Regions from separate parts of the Vibrio campbellii CAIM 519 genome, predicted to be linked through region 2. Evidence: predicted binding sites of a transcription regulator. Region 2 holds the regulator's gene; the other holds the start of a gene.

Region 1 (8,066 bases), 560 kb from region 2:
TCGTCAAATTGGTATATACCAAATGGAATTTTGGCGTGTAATTTACTTACAAAAACTACTTATAGGGGAATAAAAGATGAAATATTAAGCGTCTCGTTGCCTAATTTAAGGAAAAGCTAAAGTGGAAAAATTGGATTAAAAGTGAGCTGCTTCATATATGAGATATGAAATCCCCTCACTTAGGGGTGAGTTTGGGGTGCGTACTAGGAGAGATTTGGAAAAACTCTAGGCAAAAAAAATCGACCTAATGCGGTCGATTAATGCAAACAAAGGAACGAAAATAAAGAAAAAATCAAAAGGAAACTAACCCACCATCGCCATCGGTGCCATCATGAATAAGTGATTAGCACACACCATGCGATCATGCATTACTTTAATCGGTTGTCCAAACTGGAGCGTTTTGTTGCCGTCTAGCAGGAATTCTTCTTGTCCAACATAAGCACACAGACTTGATGTTTCACCAGGCTCTAGGACGACGAACACACCTTCTGAATATCGGTTTGTTAGGAAGACCATGTCTCCTTCTTCTGGCTCATGTCCATCACATTGAGCGTCGAAGAACCAGCTCTTAGGCTGGACTGGCTTGTGAAAGCGTTTCGCGGCTACGCAATAAAGCGTAAGTTCGGCTTGACGGTATTCGTTGATGTCGAGACAACGGATTCGTTCGTTGTAAGTTTGGAACGCGCTTGCGTCATCAACGGTGAATTCATTGTCTGAGAAGGCACAATTGACCAACAGCTTACGGCATAGATTGGTTTGGAAAATCATCTCCTCCCCTAAATCCAGCATTAGGCAAGCTTTCTGCTCGTCAAAATACCAATTCCATTTGTCGCTGGGTTTAAGCATTATTCCGTTCTCTTGTGACTAGTTAAACAGTAATAAGAGGTAAGACGCTTAATTACCTACTCATGATTTTTAAATTTTACAAACGAACGGACAAAAAAAAAGAGGAAACGAATTCCTCTTTTTTTAGTAACAAGCGTCGATTTCTCAACGATTTAGCGATTGTTCTTATAGATTTTTAACAATATCGCGTACGAGACCTGGGCCGTGGTAGATGAAACCTGTATAAACTTGAACAAGTTGAGCGCCAGCCATCATTTTCTCTTTCGCAGCAACGTAAGAGTCAACACCACCGACACCAATGATCGGAAGTTTATCGCTAAGTTCTTGATGAAGTTTACGAACAACCTCAGTTGAATGAGATTGCACCGGACGTCCACTTAGACCACCCGCTTCGTTTGCATGCTTCATACCTTCAACGACTGTGCGATCCAACGTCGTGTTTGTTGCGATAACGCCGTCAATGTTGTTCTTAATTAGAGAATCACAGATCTGGCTGATTTCGTCATCACTCAAATCCGGTGCAATTTTTAGCGCAAGTGGTACGTACTTACCGTGTTTTTCAGCAAGTTCTGCTTGTTTCTCTTTGAGTTCTGATAACAACTCGTCTAGCGCTTCACCGTACTGAAGCGAACGAAGTCCTGGTGTATTTGGTGACGAGATGTTCACGGCAATGTAACCGGCATATTCGTACACTTTTTCCATACAAATCAGGTAGTCCTCTGCCCCATTCTCAATTGGTGTGTCTTTATTCTTACCAATGTTGATACCAAGAACGCAGTTGTATTTTGCCTTTTTCACATTCTCAACCAGTTGATCCACACCTAGGTTGTTAAAGCCCATGCGGTTGATGATACCTTCCGCTTCAACTAGGCGGAACAAGCGTGGCTTGTCATTACCTGGTTGCGGACGAGGCGTAACAGTACCAACTTCGACAAAACCAAAGCCCATAGCGTCAAATGCTTCGATACATTCGCCGTTTTTATCCAAGCCAGCAGCAAGACCAACTGGGTTACGGAATGTAAGTCCCATGCATTCTACTGGACGATTTGGTAATTGTTGACGATAGAAAAGATCGAGAGGAGTGCCGTTAAAGCGTTGGAAGTTTTTGATTGCAAGATCATGTGCCTTTTCGGCATCAAGTTGGAAAAAGCCAGTTCTGGCTAGACGGTAAAGCATTGTGCCTCCGAAAGAAAAAAGCCCCGTGTAAACGGGTCAATATTATTTACTGTTTTTCAATGCAATTCAATGGAAATGAGTGAATTCAGCAAAATAGTACGTCTCATTTTAGTTTTGCTCATAAAAACAGTCGATTAGCGAACTATTCTCTGTACAAAATTGCTAGCTTTTTCTTTAAAAGCAAACGATTTCATGCCATAAAAACTTAAACATGGAGTTACGGCGTCACTATTCATGGGTAGTTATTATGATTTGAACATAAAAAAGCCCCGCGATTGCGAGGCTTTTGCTAAAGTGGCTTACCCTATTCGTTTGAAGAGCAGTTTAAGTTGAGTAGAACCAACTCTCGAAGCGCTACAGAGAACTTAGCGAACTCATGAACTGAGCCGACTTTGAACTCGTTCAAGATGCTTTCCCAACGATGGAGTGACAGCTCATTCGTTGTCATCCAATCTTCTAGCGCTTGCATCACATCTAGAACTTCTGTTGAGCAACCACAAGTTAGTACTTGAGCTGTCAATTGACGTTGTTGCCAATCAAGATCTTCACGGAACGCCGCACGCGCAAGAGCTTGCCAGTTGTTGTCTACCGCTTGACCATTGATTTGTTTCAAGAACCAGTGAAGTGATAGACGGTCACCTAAGTTGAAGTAAAGCTTCGAAGCTTGCTCAACGGTTTTACCTGTTTCACTTGCCACTGCTGAGATATCCAGTGCTGACTGCAGGCTAGAAAGACGAGCCACATGATGAGCCAGCTTCTCTTCTACTCCACGCTCAATCCATTTCTGAGCAAGTTCGTTATGCTCTTCGACTTCTGATGCAACTAGCATGGTGTCCAGCGTTTCAGTAATAGTGTGAACATCGTCTTTATATACTGCAACGAGCTCAGCTACTGTGCTCTTACCGCTACGGTTACGTAATAACCAGCGAGAAATACGGCGTAATGCGCGACGCACGTAGAACATAATCTCATATTGAGCTTCTGCGGTTGCAACATTATCTAGTGCACGAGTTTGCTTAAGAATACCTTCCAGTTCAAAGATTTCACGGGTTGCACTGTAAGCATTTGCGATATCAACCACGCTCGCGCCCGTTTCTTCTTGAAGACGAGTCACGAAGTTACAGCCCATTTCATTAACCATTTGGTTTGCTAACGCTGTTGCGATGATTTCAGCACGCAGTGGATGGTTTACCATTTGATCTTTGTAGTTACGGCGTAACTCGATTGGGAAGTAAGCAACTAATTGTTTTCCATGGAATTCGTCATTTGCAATTTCGTCAGCGACCAATTGCTCTTTCAAAACCATCTTACCGTACGCTACCAGAACCGAAAGCTCAGGACGTGTCAGGCCAAGACCTTGTTTTTCGCGCTCAATGAGCGTTTCATCGTCAGGAATGTACTCAAGAGCACGATCCAAGTACCCTGCCTTCTCCATTGTATGGATAAAGCGGATTTGCTCTTTAACGATGCCAACACCTTGTTGTTCAGTCACAGAAATCGACTCAGACTGGCGATATGCATCGTCCAATACGATCTCACCCACTTCGTCTTCCATCGATTCCAGAATCTGGTTGCGCTGTTTAACCGTTAGATCACCATTTGATACAAGACCGTTCAAGAAGATCTTAATGTTAACTTCATTGTCCGAGCAGTCTACGCCGCCAACATTATCTACAAAGTCCGTATTTACACGACCGCCTGTGGTTGCGTATTCGATACGACCCAACTGAGTCATACCCAAGTTACCGCCTTCACCAACGACTTTCGCTTTTAAATCACATCCATCGATGCGGAGTACGTCGTTTGCACGGTCGCCAACGTCAGTGTGTGTCTCGCTAGAAGCTTTAACATACGTACCGATACCACCATTCCAAAGTAGATCCACTTCCATTTGCAGGATCATCTTAATCAGATCATTTGGTGCTAAAGACGCTTTCTTCGTACCTAACATTTTTTGGATTTCTGGCGTTAGTTGGATCGATTTAGAGCGACGAGAGAAAATACCACCGCCCTGTGAGATCAACTCAGCGTTGTAATCTTCCCAGCTTGATCGTGGCAGATTGAATAAGCGATTACGCTCTTCCCAGCTGGTGGCTGAATCTGGATTTGGATCAATGAAAATGTGCATGTGGTTAAACGCAGCTTGCAGACGAATATGCTTAGATAGCAGCATACCGTTACCAAACACGTCACCCGCCATATCACCAACACCAATTGCCGTGAAGTCAGTGGTTTGACAGTTGATGCCCATTTCACGGAAGTGGCGTTTCACCGATTCCCAACCACCTTTAGCTGTGATACCCATTGCTTTGTGGTCGTAACCGTTAGAACCACCTGACGCAAACGCATCACCTAGCCAGAAGTTGTACTCGTCCGACACAGAGTTCGCCAAATCAGAGAACGTCGCTGTGCCTTTATCGGCTGCAACAACCAAGTATGGGTCGTCTTCATCGTGACGTACAACACTCTTCGGCGGAATAACTTCACCTTCGATGATGTTATCGGAAACATCAAGAAGCGCGCGAATGAAGCGTTTGTAACAACGCTGACCTTCAGCAAAGATGTCATCACGGTTAGTTAGAGTGTGCTGACGTTTACATACGAAGCCGCCTTTTGCACCTACAGGGACAATAACCGTGTTCTTAACTTGCTGTGCTTTAACCAGTCCAAGAATCTCCGTACGGAAGTCCTCTTGACGGTCCGACCAACGTAAACCACCACGTGCGACTTTACCGCCACGTAGGTGCACACCTTCAATATCCGGTGCGTACACAAAGATTTCAAATGCAGGCACAGGTTGAGGAATATCTGGTATTTCGCTTGGCTTCATCTTCAATGATAACCAAGGTTTTGGCTGCTTATCTTCGTCCAACTGGTAGTAGTTAGTACGAAGCGTTGCTGTGATCATTTCCATGTAGCGACGGATAATACGATCATCATCCAAGCTTTCCACACGATCCAATTCTTCAGTAATCTTCTTAATGAGATCGTTCTGACCTTTCTCACTACCCTTGTGTTTTGGATCGAATCGTTTAGCAAACAGGTTAACGAGACCCGTAGCTAAATCCGGGTAATGGCTCAGGGTATCTTCGATATATTGTTGGCTGAATGGGAAGCCAACTTGGCGCATGTAACGCGCGTATGCACGAAGGATTGAGATTTCACGACCAGACAGTGAAGCGCCTAGTAGCAAACGGTTGAAGCCATCACTCTCTAAGTTACCTGCCCAAATCGCTGCAAATGCTTGTTGGAAACGATCGCGAGCTTCACGAAGATCAACGGTCTTGTCGCTCTTATGCAGCATTGAGAAGTCTAAGATCCAAAACGTTTGGCCGTTGTTTGTTTCGATCTCATAAGGTGATTCGCCGATCACGCGTAAGCCTAGGTTTTCCAACATTGGCATCACGTCAGATAGGTGAATTGGCTCGTCGCGGTGGTATAGCTTTAAACGCACCGCTTTCGATTCTGCCGCTTCTTCTTGCGGACGGTAGAACAACATTCCAAGCTTGTTATCATCGCTTAACGCTTCTAGGCGTTCGATGTCTGCAACCGCAGAACCTGGCATCATGTCTTCTTTATATGAACGTGGGAATGCGCTCATGTACTCTTTCGAAAGTGGAAGACCTTTACTCTCACCAAAGTTTGCAATGATGGATTCTTTTAGGCGGTCATCCCATGAAGTCGATACTTCCATTAAGTTCTGCTCAATCTTTTTCACGTCTACATCAATGTTGTTATTGTCTACACGAACAATGTAATGGGTTCTCGCCAGCGGGCTTTCTGAGAAGAAGGTTGTGAATTCAACTTCTTGCTCGCAACCGAAGTACTGCTTAAGAATGCGTTGCGTTTGGCGGCGAAGCTCGGTGTTGTAACGATCTTTTGTCACGTAAACCATGCAGCTGAAGAATCGACCGAACGGGTCTTTACGAACAAATAGACGCAACAAGTCACGATCTTGCATTTGCACGACGCCCATTCCCACTTCTAATAGCTCTTCTTCACGAGCTTGAAGTAACTCGTCACGTGGGTAGTTTTCTAGAATGTTGTGCAGGGCTTTGTACGAGTATGATCCGTTACGGTAGCCACTCGCTTCTAGAATACGATCCACTTTCTCGCGGATCAGAGGAATACTTTGTACGGCTTGGTTGTATACAGCAGAAGTGTAAAGACCTGTGAAACGGTGCTCACCAATCACTTTGCCATTCTTGTCGAATTTCTTAACACCAATGTAGTCAGTGTAAGCTGGGCGGTGAATACGAGAGGCCTGATTGCCCTTGGTGATGATCAGCGCGTAAGGTTTTTTCGCTTCAAGGCGCGCAGAGTCTGACAGTTCAGAAAGCTTGATGCTGCGAACACGACTGTCATCAGCAAACATGCCAAGGCCTTTCTCTTTCACTGGCTGGAGTTCAGTGTCACCGTTGACGTTAACAAGATCATATTCCTTATAGCCCATGAAGGTGAAGTTATGATCCCCTAACCAGCGTAGGTATTCGATCGTTTCATCTAAACGATCTGTTTTCATCGAAACACGATCTTTATTCTTCTCAAGGTCGTTGGTAACGATCTTAAGTTTTTCAACCATTTGCTTCCAGTCATCAACGACTAAGCGCGTGTCTGATAAGATGGTTAGCAACTCATTTTTCAGCGCTTGCATTTCATCTTTACTGGTTAAACGGTCTACTTCGATGTGGAATAAAGATTGTAGAACGCCGCCCTCGCCATTTACGTCCGTCACTTGCCCTTTCTTATCGCGTTCTAGTTGCGTTGGGTTGTTGAGCATTAAGTGAGAAACAAGGTCGAGTCGCGTTAGCGCCATCTTGATGGAATCCACCAAAAATGGGCTATCCGGTACAACAATTTCAACGATAGTGTGAGTTGATTGCCAACCTTGGCGGCTGACAGTCGGGTTGAATACCCTGACAGAAATATCTTCTGGTTTCTTTTCATTGACGCGGTGCCACAGGCTAACAACAGCACCATAAAGGTCGGATTCGTTTCGCTGAATTAAGTCATCATCAGCAATGTTACTAAATAAGTGTTGAGCAAGTTTAGTTACAAGCGGTTGGTGAGAAAGCTCGAGTTTGTCTTGAATTAGTTGGTATACCTTTTCAAGCAGAACCGGCACTACATTTTCACGCGCGGTCATATTCACACTCCACATTAGAATTGTTGTTTTGTAGGGGGACTTAATTTCGGGTTTGAGCCTCGAAACTAAGCATAGGTAATGCATGCGCTTATTGTAAAAGCATAATTACAAATGTTTAACAAGAAATAGCAGTGGTAGGAGGTGAAATGTTTGATTATGTGACTAAGATTCCTGTTTAACTCACTAGGAATATCGGGCATCACAGAGTTTCTAACTTTAGAAACTTATTATTTTGGTCAGTTGTGAGTCTAAAACGACCTCTAACACCTAATTGCGTAAGAAAAGGTCGAAATTTTGATGCATCTAGTTGCACTCTTAAGCCGTTGTCAGTAATGACTTGTACAGAGCTTGCTATGCCAGAATAGTGTGAAAGAAATGTTTGATATGGGATGTTGAGAGAGAAGTAATACTGGTTCATGAGAATGGTTTGTTGCCAGAACAAAAAACTAGGGTGATCGTACTGACCACCCTATTCTTTTGTTGATTATTCGTCTAGTGCTTTAGTCACTTTTTCGAATAGGTCTTTCGCTAGGTTGTCCATCGCTTTAAGCTTTTCAAGCTCAGCACGAATAAGCGCTTGGCGACCTTCATCGTATTTACGGAACTTCAATAGAGGATCGATCAGACGAGATGCCACTTGTGGGTTGGTATCGTTCAACTGACGAAGGATCTCACCAGCAAACTGGTAACCAGAACCTGACTTATCATGGAATTGCACTGGGTTTGCGTTTAAGAAAGAACCAATCAAGCTACGTGTACGGTTCGGGTTCTTCAAGCTAAACGCTTCGTGGCTCATGGTTTCTTTCACTTTCTCAAGTGCGTTTTCTACTGGGTTGCTACCCTGAAGAACAAACCATTTGTCCATAACCAGACCATCATGCTTCCACTTGTCGCTGTA
Region 2 (8,547 bases):
TAATAGCTAGCAAGCATCTTACGCCAGATTGCGCTACAAAAATGACAGACACAAAAAAGGAGAGCCAGTGCTCTCCTTTTTCTTTACTGCGATGATTTAGTCACCAGCGAACATGTAGCCTTCACCGTGAACCGTCACAAAGATTTGTGGGTTCTTAGGGTCAAACTCCATCTTAGCTCGCATGCGGCGAATCAAAACGTCGATAGTACGATCGTTTGGCGCATCCACTCGGTGGCTGATCATATTCAAAATACGCTCACGGCTAAGTACCTGATTTGGGTACGAAGACAATGCAACTAACAGCTCATATTCTGCTTTCGTTAGTTTCACTGGCTCACCATTGCGGCTTAGAGCACGACGTTGAATATCAAACGTCCACTCACCGAAGCGCACAATGTGTTCTTCATTAGTGTCGCTGGCTGCTTTTTGAGAACCGTTGCGAGCCGCAGAGATGCGCCATAGCAAGTTCTTAACGCGAACCAGTAATTCCCTTAGTTCAAAAGGCTTTGTCACATAATCGTCTGCGCCCATTTCTAGGCCAACGATTTTGTCAATGCTATCCGTGCGTCCTGTCACTAATATGATGCCGATATCTGATTGGCTGCGTAATTCACGCGTAAGCATCAGGCCGTCTTCGCCGGGCAAGTTAATATCCAGCATAATTAAATCTACATCGCCACCTTGCAGCACTTCACGCATCTCTGCGCCACTTTCTGCTTCACTGACTTTGTAGCCTTCGTTTTGGAAATAGCCCGCAAGCTTACTACGAGTTACAACATCATCTTCTACGACTAATACGTGATAGCTCATTTACACCACTTTCTGTCTTTTTTATTATCCAAGACGTATTCTATTCATAACTAGTAACATTTCTAGTCGTGGAACCATTAAAATGCAAGATTTTGCGATTTTATTGATTCAAAGCAAGTTTATTTACGGCCATACATAACTACGAATATTTTCCCACAAAGCATAACAATTATAGTTACTGCTATTCATCTTAATTGTTTACACTTAAGGGAGAATCATTCAGGAGCAAAAAAATGCAAGAAGTGAAAGCTTTTAACGAAAAACGCGCCGAGATCTATTGGTGGTTTTCTAGTCTGTTCGCAAAAGAGCTGACAGAAAATGAATTGGAAGCCTACCACAGTGTTGAAATTCGAAGCTTTTTAGCCGGCCTTGGTGAAAATGAATCACTGAAACCAGCCGTTGATACCCTTGTTGATGCACTCAACCGCCAACAAGATCGTGAAGACGCTCAGCTAGAATTAGCTGCAGACTTCTGCGAACTTTTCCTTAAAACAGAAAAACACGGCGCACTGCCTTACGCCTCTATGTACATCGGTAAATCTGGCCTGCTAAATGATAAACCAGCAGAAGAGATGGAAAAGCTGATGGCTGATTTTGGCGTGCAGGTAGACGAAAACCTTAAAGAACCAGCAGACCACTTAGCGGTAGAGCTGGATTTCTTAGGCAACATGATCATTCGCTCAAACGAACTAGAGCAAGAAAAGCATATGGAAGAAGCGTTCGAGAAACAGAACGAATTCATCCAGCAGCACCTTATGACTTGGTTGCCTCAGTTTGCTGCTAAATGTAAGCAATTCGATGAATTTGGCTTCTATGTTAGCGTTGCGCAACTATTAATTGCATTCTGTAAACTGGACAGCACCTACCTTCTTGGTGAATAATTGCCGCCTATTTTAGGGAGCCTGCTATTTAGGCTCCCTATTTTATTCGTTTATTTTTAATCTGGCTCATAGAAACCCAACAAATTTAGCCGTTAAAATGTGACCTCAAAGGCACAAAACAACCGCTGAAAATATTGCCAGTCTGCCCACATCAGTCTAAAATGTGAGCGCAAACGATTAAATATGATTTATATGTAAACCGCTGAAATATAGCGGTTTTCGTGTTTTCTTAACATGATTGCTGACCTATTTCTCATTTATGTAAGACAGGAATAGGCGTTTCAGCAACAAATGTTGCTACAAACATTTTTATACCGATTTCGGAACAACCGCTGCCAAATATCTCAGCAATGCCCTTTCTGCAGTTGCTCGGTTTGCGCAAGACCCTAAACGTATGGTTGTCTTCACTACGGTATTCAGTAGCTCGATACAGGACATCATTTATGGCCACTATTAAAGACGTTGCTCGCTTAGCCGGCGTTTCTACCACAACAGTTTCGCACGTAATTAACAAAACTCGCTTTGTTGCAGAGACCACTCAAGAAAAAGTAATGAAAGCAGTGGATGAGCTCAATTACGCGCCAAGTGCTGTTGCTCGTAGTTTGAAATGCAACTCTACTCGTACTATCGGTATGTTAGTTACTCAATCAACCAACCTATTCTTCTCTGAAGTGATCGATGGTGTTGAAAGCTACTGTTACCGTCAAGGTTACACACTGATCTTATGTAACACTGGTGGTATCTACGAGAAACAACGTGACTACATCCGCATGCTTGCTGAGAAACGCGTAGACGGCATCCTAGTAATGTGTTCTGACTTGACGGAAGAGCTAAAAGAGATGCTTGATCGCCATTCAGACATTCCTAAAGTGGTAATGGACTGGGGCCCAGAAAGCTCACAGGCAGATAAGATCATTGATAACTCAGAAGAAGGCGGTTACATCGCGACGAAATACCTGATCGACAACGGTCATACTGACATCGCATGTTTGAGTGGCCACTTTGAAAAGGCAGCGTGCCAAGAGCGTATCGCAGGCTACCGTCGTGCAATGGCTGAAGCAAATCTTGCAATAAACGAAGATTGGGTTCTTGAAGGTAACTTCGAGTGTGATACAGCAGTACTTGCTGCAGACAACATCACTGCAATGGAAAAACGCCCAACTGCTGTATTCTGCTTTAACGATACAATGGCGTTAGGGTTGATGAGCCGTCTACAACAAAATGGCATCAAAGTACCAGATGACATCTCCGTTATCGGCTACGACAACATTGAGCTTGCTGAGTACTTCTCACCGCCGCTAACAACGATCCACCAACCGAAACGTCGTGTGGGTAAAAACGCGTTTGAAATTCTACTAGAGCGCATCAAAGACAAAGAGCACGAAAAGCGTGTGTTTGAGATGCAGCCAGAGATCGTAGTTCGCAATACAGTTAAGAAATTGAACTAATTTCACCTCAATTTTTATAAAGCGCTCTTCGGGGCGCTTTTTTATTGCGTAAAATAACTTTTTTGAAACATTCGACATCGCTTATACAATCAAAAGCTAAGATAAGTTGCTGTTTTAACTCACTTGTAGCCCATTTCCTACATCAAGCTTTAGTATGGCAATTAAGCAGTCCAAAATATGAAACTAAACACACCAAAATAGCACTATTAACTGAACCAAGATCACACTTTGGTACTTGAAACGTGATGTTAATTCAATATACGAAGTATTCTCAAATGGTCACGCACAGGGCAAACCATTCGAAAGGGTGGGACGCAAAGCCTCCGGCCTGAACCATCGAATTAGATGGAAGGTAGCGGGGTTACCGATGGCAAATATGCATTAAGTGAGTTTACCCTTTAATGACATTGTGTCTGCATGCATTTGCTAATCTCTCGGACCTGATTTTTGGTGGCGTAATATTAATTACACCGAGATAACACACCATGGATAAACCGATACTCAAAGACTCAATGAAGCTGTTTGAGGCACTTGGTAATATCAAGTCGCGCTCAATGTTTGGCGGCTTCGGGCTCTTCGCTGATGAAACGATGTTTGCGCTAGTCGTAAACAACCAACTTCACATTCGAGCTGACCGACAAACATCTTCTGACTTCGAGACTCAAGGACTAAAACCGTACGTCTACAAAAAACGTGGTTTCCCAGTTGTTACGAAATACTATGCGATTTCTAATGATCTATGGGATTCAACCGATCGCTTGATTGAAGTTGCAAAGCAATCTCTAGAGACCGCTAAGCAAGAGAAAAAGCAACAAGCGAGCACCAAACCTAACCGATTGAAAGACCTTCCGAACCTTCGCCTAGCAACTGAACGTATGTTGAAGAAAGCAGGCATTGACTCTGTCGAGCAGCTAGAAGAAGAAGGTGCCTTAAACGCTTACAAAGCAATCCAAGATACGCATGCCTCAACGGTAAGCCTTGAGTTGTTGTGGGCACTAGAGGGCGCAATCAACGGTACACATTGGAGCGTCGTACCTCAGTCTCGCCGAGAAGAATTGATGAGTGCTCTCCCGTAGCGCGTTCATATCAGTATGACATTGAGTAAAAGCCGCAGTTTTCACGCTGCGGTTTTTTTTTGAAATTTTTTCTTATTCCATTCTGTCTTATTATTTAAGAAGCCAAACGGAGCAATTGATATGAATAAGAAAATGATTTTAGGACTGATCCTAGTCGCGACCATCCTCTTTTTAGGTGTAAATTTTGGCCAATACCTAACCCTAGAAAATGCAAAAGCACAACAAGAGGCGTTAAATAGCTTTATTGACCAAAACTTCATATACGCCGCCGCGACCTATTTCTTTGCTTATATCGCCATCACTGCGTTTTCGATTCCAGGCGCAGCTGTCGTTACCCTGCTCGGTGCTGCTTTGTTTGGTTTTTGGACTAGCTTATTGTTGGTTTCTTTTGCCAGCACCATCGGCGCTACGATTGCTTTCTTGAGTAGCCGTTACCTATTGAGAGAATGGGTACAAAGCAAATTTGGGAGTAAACTGAGTGCGATTAACCAAGGCGTTGAAAAAGATGGTGCCTTTTACCTGTTTTCTCTGCGCTTGATTCCTGTTTTTCCGTTTTTCCTTATCAACTTATTGATGGGGTTAACACCGATGACCATTGCGCGTTTTTACTTAACCAGCCAAATCGGTATGCTGCCAGGCACTGCCGTGTACTTAAACGCTGGTACTCAACTCGCCACCATTGATAGCCTATCAGGTATTGTGTCGCCGACCGTATTAGCGTCATTTGCGTTACTTGGTTTGTTCCCAATCATCGCAAAATGGGTTATGAATAAAGTTCGCCCTGCTCAAGTACAAAACGGAAACGCTTAATGAAAATATACGTCGCCAAGAATCCTGCTGAAGCTCATATCGTTTGCGAGCTTCTAAAAACCGAACAGATAGCTTGTGAAGTAAGAGGCGAGGGAATGTTTGGCTTGAAAGGCGAACTGCCATTTGGCGATGATACAGACCCGTATGTTTGGCTTTTACATCCAGAGCAAGAGTTGAAAGCGTCAGCCATTGTTGAAGATTATCGACAACAAGCGGACCGAACTTATCAAGATTGGCGATGCCCACAATGTTCAGAACAAAATGAAGGTCAGTTTGGGGCATGCTGGCAATGTGGATATCAAATAGGGGAGCCATAATGGCTCCCCTACTCTTTGGGTCTGACTGAAAAATCTATTAAGCCGCAAGACTTTGCTGCTTAATGAACTCGATAGAATGCTGATTAAAGTCGTCTGGTCTTTCCACATTACACACGTGGCCACAATCAGGAATTTCGCGCAAGACGCTGAGCTTATGTACCGCAACCATCTCTTTGACAGGTTTAATAAACATATAATCTCTGTCCCCCATCAAGTATAGGGTTGGGATTGGAAGCTCACGATCTTTAAAATATCGCATCAACGGGTTCACATCTGCAGCCAAAATAAACCAACGTTTGAATTCTTTCTGGCACAGCTTCTTTGCTTCGCGAATAAATAAATGTCGCGATTCACGTTGGTTCTTCTGTGGCATCACAATGTAAGCAAATAACTTATACAGCCACATGTATGGCAGGATGTGCTTACCGAAGTTACCAAGTCTCACTAGGATTTGAGAGCGTGTATTCAAACGTGTCACCGCCCCGCCAAGAACCATAGAGCGTACGCGTTCTGAAGCCAGCTCGGCAAGGTTACGAACAATGATGGTCCCCAGAGACATACCGACAAAGTGCGCGGACTGAATCTTAAGGTGATCTAGGACTTTTAAAATATCTTGGGTGACTGCCGTAAAGGTATAACGGCTTGTCATCAACTCTTTAAGCAGTTGATTGGATTTTCCGTGTCCTCGAAGATCAATCAGCAATAAGTTGAAGTGCTGCTTATAAGCCTTGATCTGTTTAAACCATATCGAAGAACTGCCACCAGCACCATGAACGAAAACGACCCACTCTTTACTAGTAGGGTGTAAATAGGTTTTGTGGAATAAAAGTGGCTGAGTCATGTATCAGTATGAAAAACATTCTTTTTGGACAGGAATAAATAAATCCTAACACACTCTATTAGGACAAGAGTAATAAAGGCACCTAATTCGGTGCCTTTCGTTACACTTTCTAAAAATTTTGCGTCAATTTAACGCAGCTCTATACAGTTGCAAATACTCTTCAGCCGTTTTGCGCCAGCAAAAGTCTTTTTGCATAGCATGCAGTTGTACTCGCCTTACTTCGTTCACATTTTGTGCATACAGCAATAATGCTCGTAGCATGGTAAGCAACAATCCTTGTGGCGTCGGCTCATAAAAAACAAAACCCGTTGCGTCTGTTGGATCTACGTCGTAGTCATTCACGCTATCTTTTAAGCCCCCCACCCCACGAACGATAGGCAAAGTGCCATAGGCCATGCTGTAGATTTGGTTCAAACCACAAGGCTCAAACTCAGAAGGCATTAAGAAGAAATCTGAGCCGGCCTCAACCAAGTGCGCGAGCTCGTTGTCATAAGCTTCAACAAAAACAAACTTATCCGAAAACTGTGCGGCAACATCTCGTAACTGCGCAGCCAGAATAGGATCGCCAGTGCCAACCACAACAAGCTGAACATCGTGTTTTAGAAAATCAGCCAATGCCGGCAACAGATAATGAACCCCTTTTTGCTGTGTCAGGCGGCACACCATACCAAACATGGCACAATCGGACGCTTCAAGACCCAGTTGTTCTTGCAGCGCCCTCTTACATGCGTTTTTACCACGAACCATACTTTGTCGATTCGCTTTGTAGTTTAGCGGTAAATTCGAATCGGTTTCTGGGTTCCAAGTGCCGTAATCGCAGCCATTAAGAATACCAATCAAATCTCCAGCACGTTGCTGAAATTCCCACGCCATACCATGGCTTCCCAGCTCAGTTTTAAGCTCTTCTGCATAAGTTGGACTGACCGCATTTATTTTATCTGCGTTCATCACCCCCGCTTTAAGCATGGTGATGTGCGTAGCGCTTACCGCTGCGTCTGGTACATTTCGGGAATGAAATTCAGGAAGACACTGAACATCGTCATAGCTAAATACCCCTTTGAATACCGCATTATGGATAGAGATAACGCTGCGAGTATTCGCAAATAAAGCGTCGTGACCGTAACGATGTTTTAACAAGAATGGGACTAACCCAGTATGCCAATCATTGGCATGTACAATATCTGGTTGAAAACCAAGCTTAGGTAACATATCAAGGCAAGCAGCGCTGAAAAAAGCAAAGCGCTCGCCGTTGTCGGTATAAGCCTGGTTATTTTCCGCATACATGGAAGGACGATTGAAATACGGAGGGCAATCAATCAAGTAAACTGGATTGTCGCCGAGCGTTAGCTTTAGGACACGGTAAGCGTTATGAGGCCAACTCGTTAGCTCTGTCTCAAGAACGGTTTCCGCCTCTGATAACTGCTCAATGCCGGTATAGGCTGGTATAGAAATTCGTACATCTTGCTGAAGATTTTGAAGGGCTTCCGGCAGTGCCTTGGCTACATCAGCCAAGCCGCCACTCTTGATCAGTCCTTCGACTTCAGACGCTACAAACAGAACAGACAAATTGTTAGTAGCCAACACGTGCTCCTTTTGGAATTACAACAATGCCATCATCTGACACATGGTAGTGTTTCTTATCTTCTTGTAGATTTACACCAATTTGCGTACCCGGTGCAATATCCGCATCTTTATCTACAATCACGCGACGAAGTACACAACCTTCTCCAACTTTCACGTCACCAAGCAAAATACATTGGCTAATGTCACACGCAGAAGCGATGTTGCTGCGGAAGCCAAGTACCGATTTTTCGATACGAGAGCCACGCACGTAGCTGCCGTTACATACTAAGCTGTCAATGATTTGAACTCGACCATTGTCAGAGTCCGTAAATGTCGCAGGTGGCAATGGTGGGTAGTAAGTGTGCAGTGGCCATTTTCGGTTGTATAGCGAGAACGCTGCGTCTTTCTCAAGCAGATCCATGTGAGCTTGCCAGTACGCGTCAATCGTACCCACATCGCGCCAGTAAACTTCTTCTTTCTCGCCAGTAATGCGGTTAGTACTGAAGTCGTAAACGAACACATCACCACGTGGGAACATCTTTGGAATGATGTCTTTACCAAAATCGTGAGAAGAAGCTTCATTGTCGGCATCTTCAATCAACTCAGCAAACAGCGTCTGAGCTTCAAATACGTAGTTCCCCATCGAAACCAGCGCATGTTCTGGGTCGCCAGGAATAGATTTCGGGTTTGCAGGTTTCTCTTCAAAGCCGATCATACGACCTTCTTTATCGACTTCAATAACACCAAATTGAGAAGCTTCAGATAACGGCATTCTAAGCGCTGAAACCGTTAGTGACGCTT

Evidence for each region. The regulator PurR, encoded in region 2, represses purine synthesis genes. The targets are predictions, from matches to a motif close to TNANGNAAACGTTTNCNTNA.
Region 1: pyrD (quinone-dependent dihydroorotate dehydrogenase) is a predicted target of PurR. The motif match lies at 2,199-2,218, and genes of this name have one in related genera.

What each region holds. Positions count from the first base shown of each region.
Region 1 covers NZ_CP015863.1:1,719,845-1,727,910, forward strand. The annotation lists gene A8140_RS08130 (cell division protein ZapC) at 304-846, opposite strand; gene pyrD (quinone-dependent dihydroorotate dehydrogenase) at 1,012-2,022, opposite strand; gene A8140_RS08140 (NAD-glutamate dehydrogenase) at 2,327-7,168, opposite strand; gene A8140_RS08145 (DUF2835 domain-containing protein) at 7,368-7,586, opposite strand; gene pepN (aminopeptidase N) at 7,653-8,066, opposite strand, start outside.
Region 2 covers NZ_CP015863.1:1,157,794-1,166,340, reverse strand. The annotation lists gene torR (two-component system response regulator TorR) at 97-810, opposite strand; gene torD (molecular chaperone TorD) at 1,044-1,691, shown strand; gene purR (HTH-type transcriptional repressor PurR) at 2,135-3,139, shown strand; cyclic di-GMP riboswitch class I at 3,419-3,508, shown strand; gene A8140_RS05570 (TfoX/Sxy family DNA transformation protein) at 3,625-4,215, shown strand; gene A8140_RS05565 (TVP38/TMEM64 family protein) at 4,336-5,025, shown strand; gene A8140_RS05560 (putative signal transducing protein) at 5,025-5,342, shown strand; gene A8140_RS05555 (alpha/beta fold hydrolase) at 5,380-6,183, opposite strand; gene glgA (glycogen synthase GlgA) at 6,307-7,764, opposite strand; gene glgC (glucose-1-phosphate adenylyltransferase) at 7,754-8,547, opposite strand, start outside.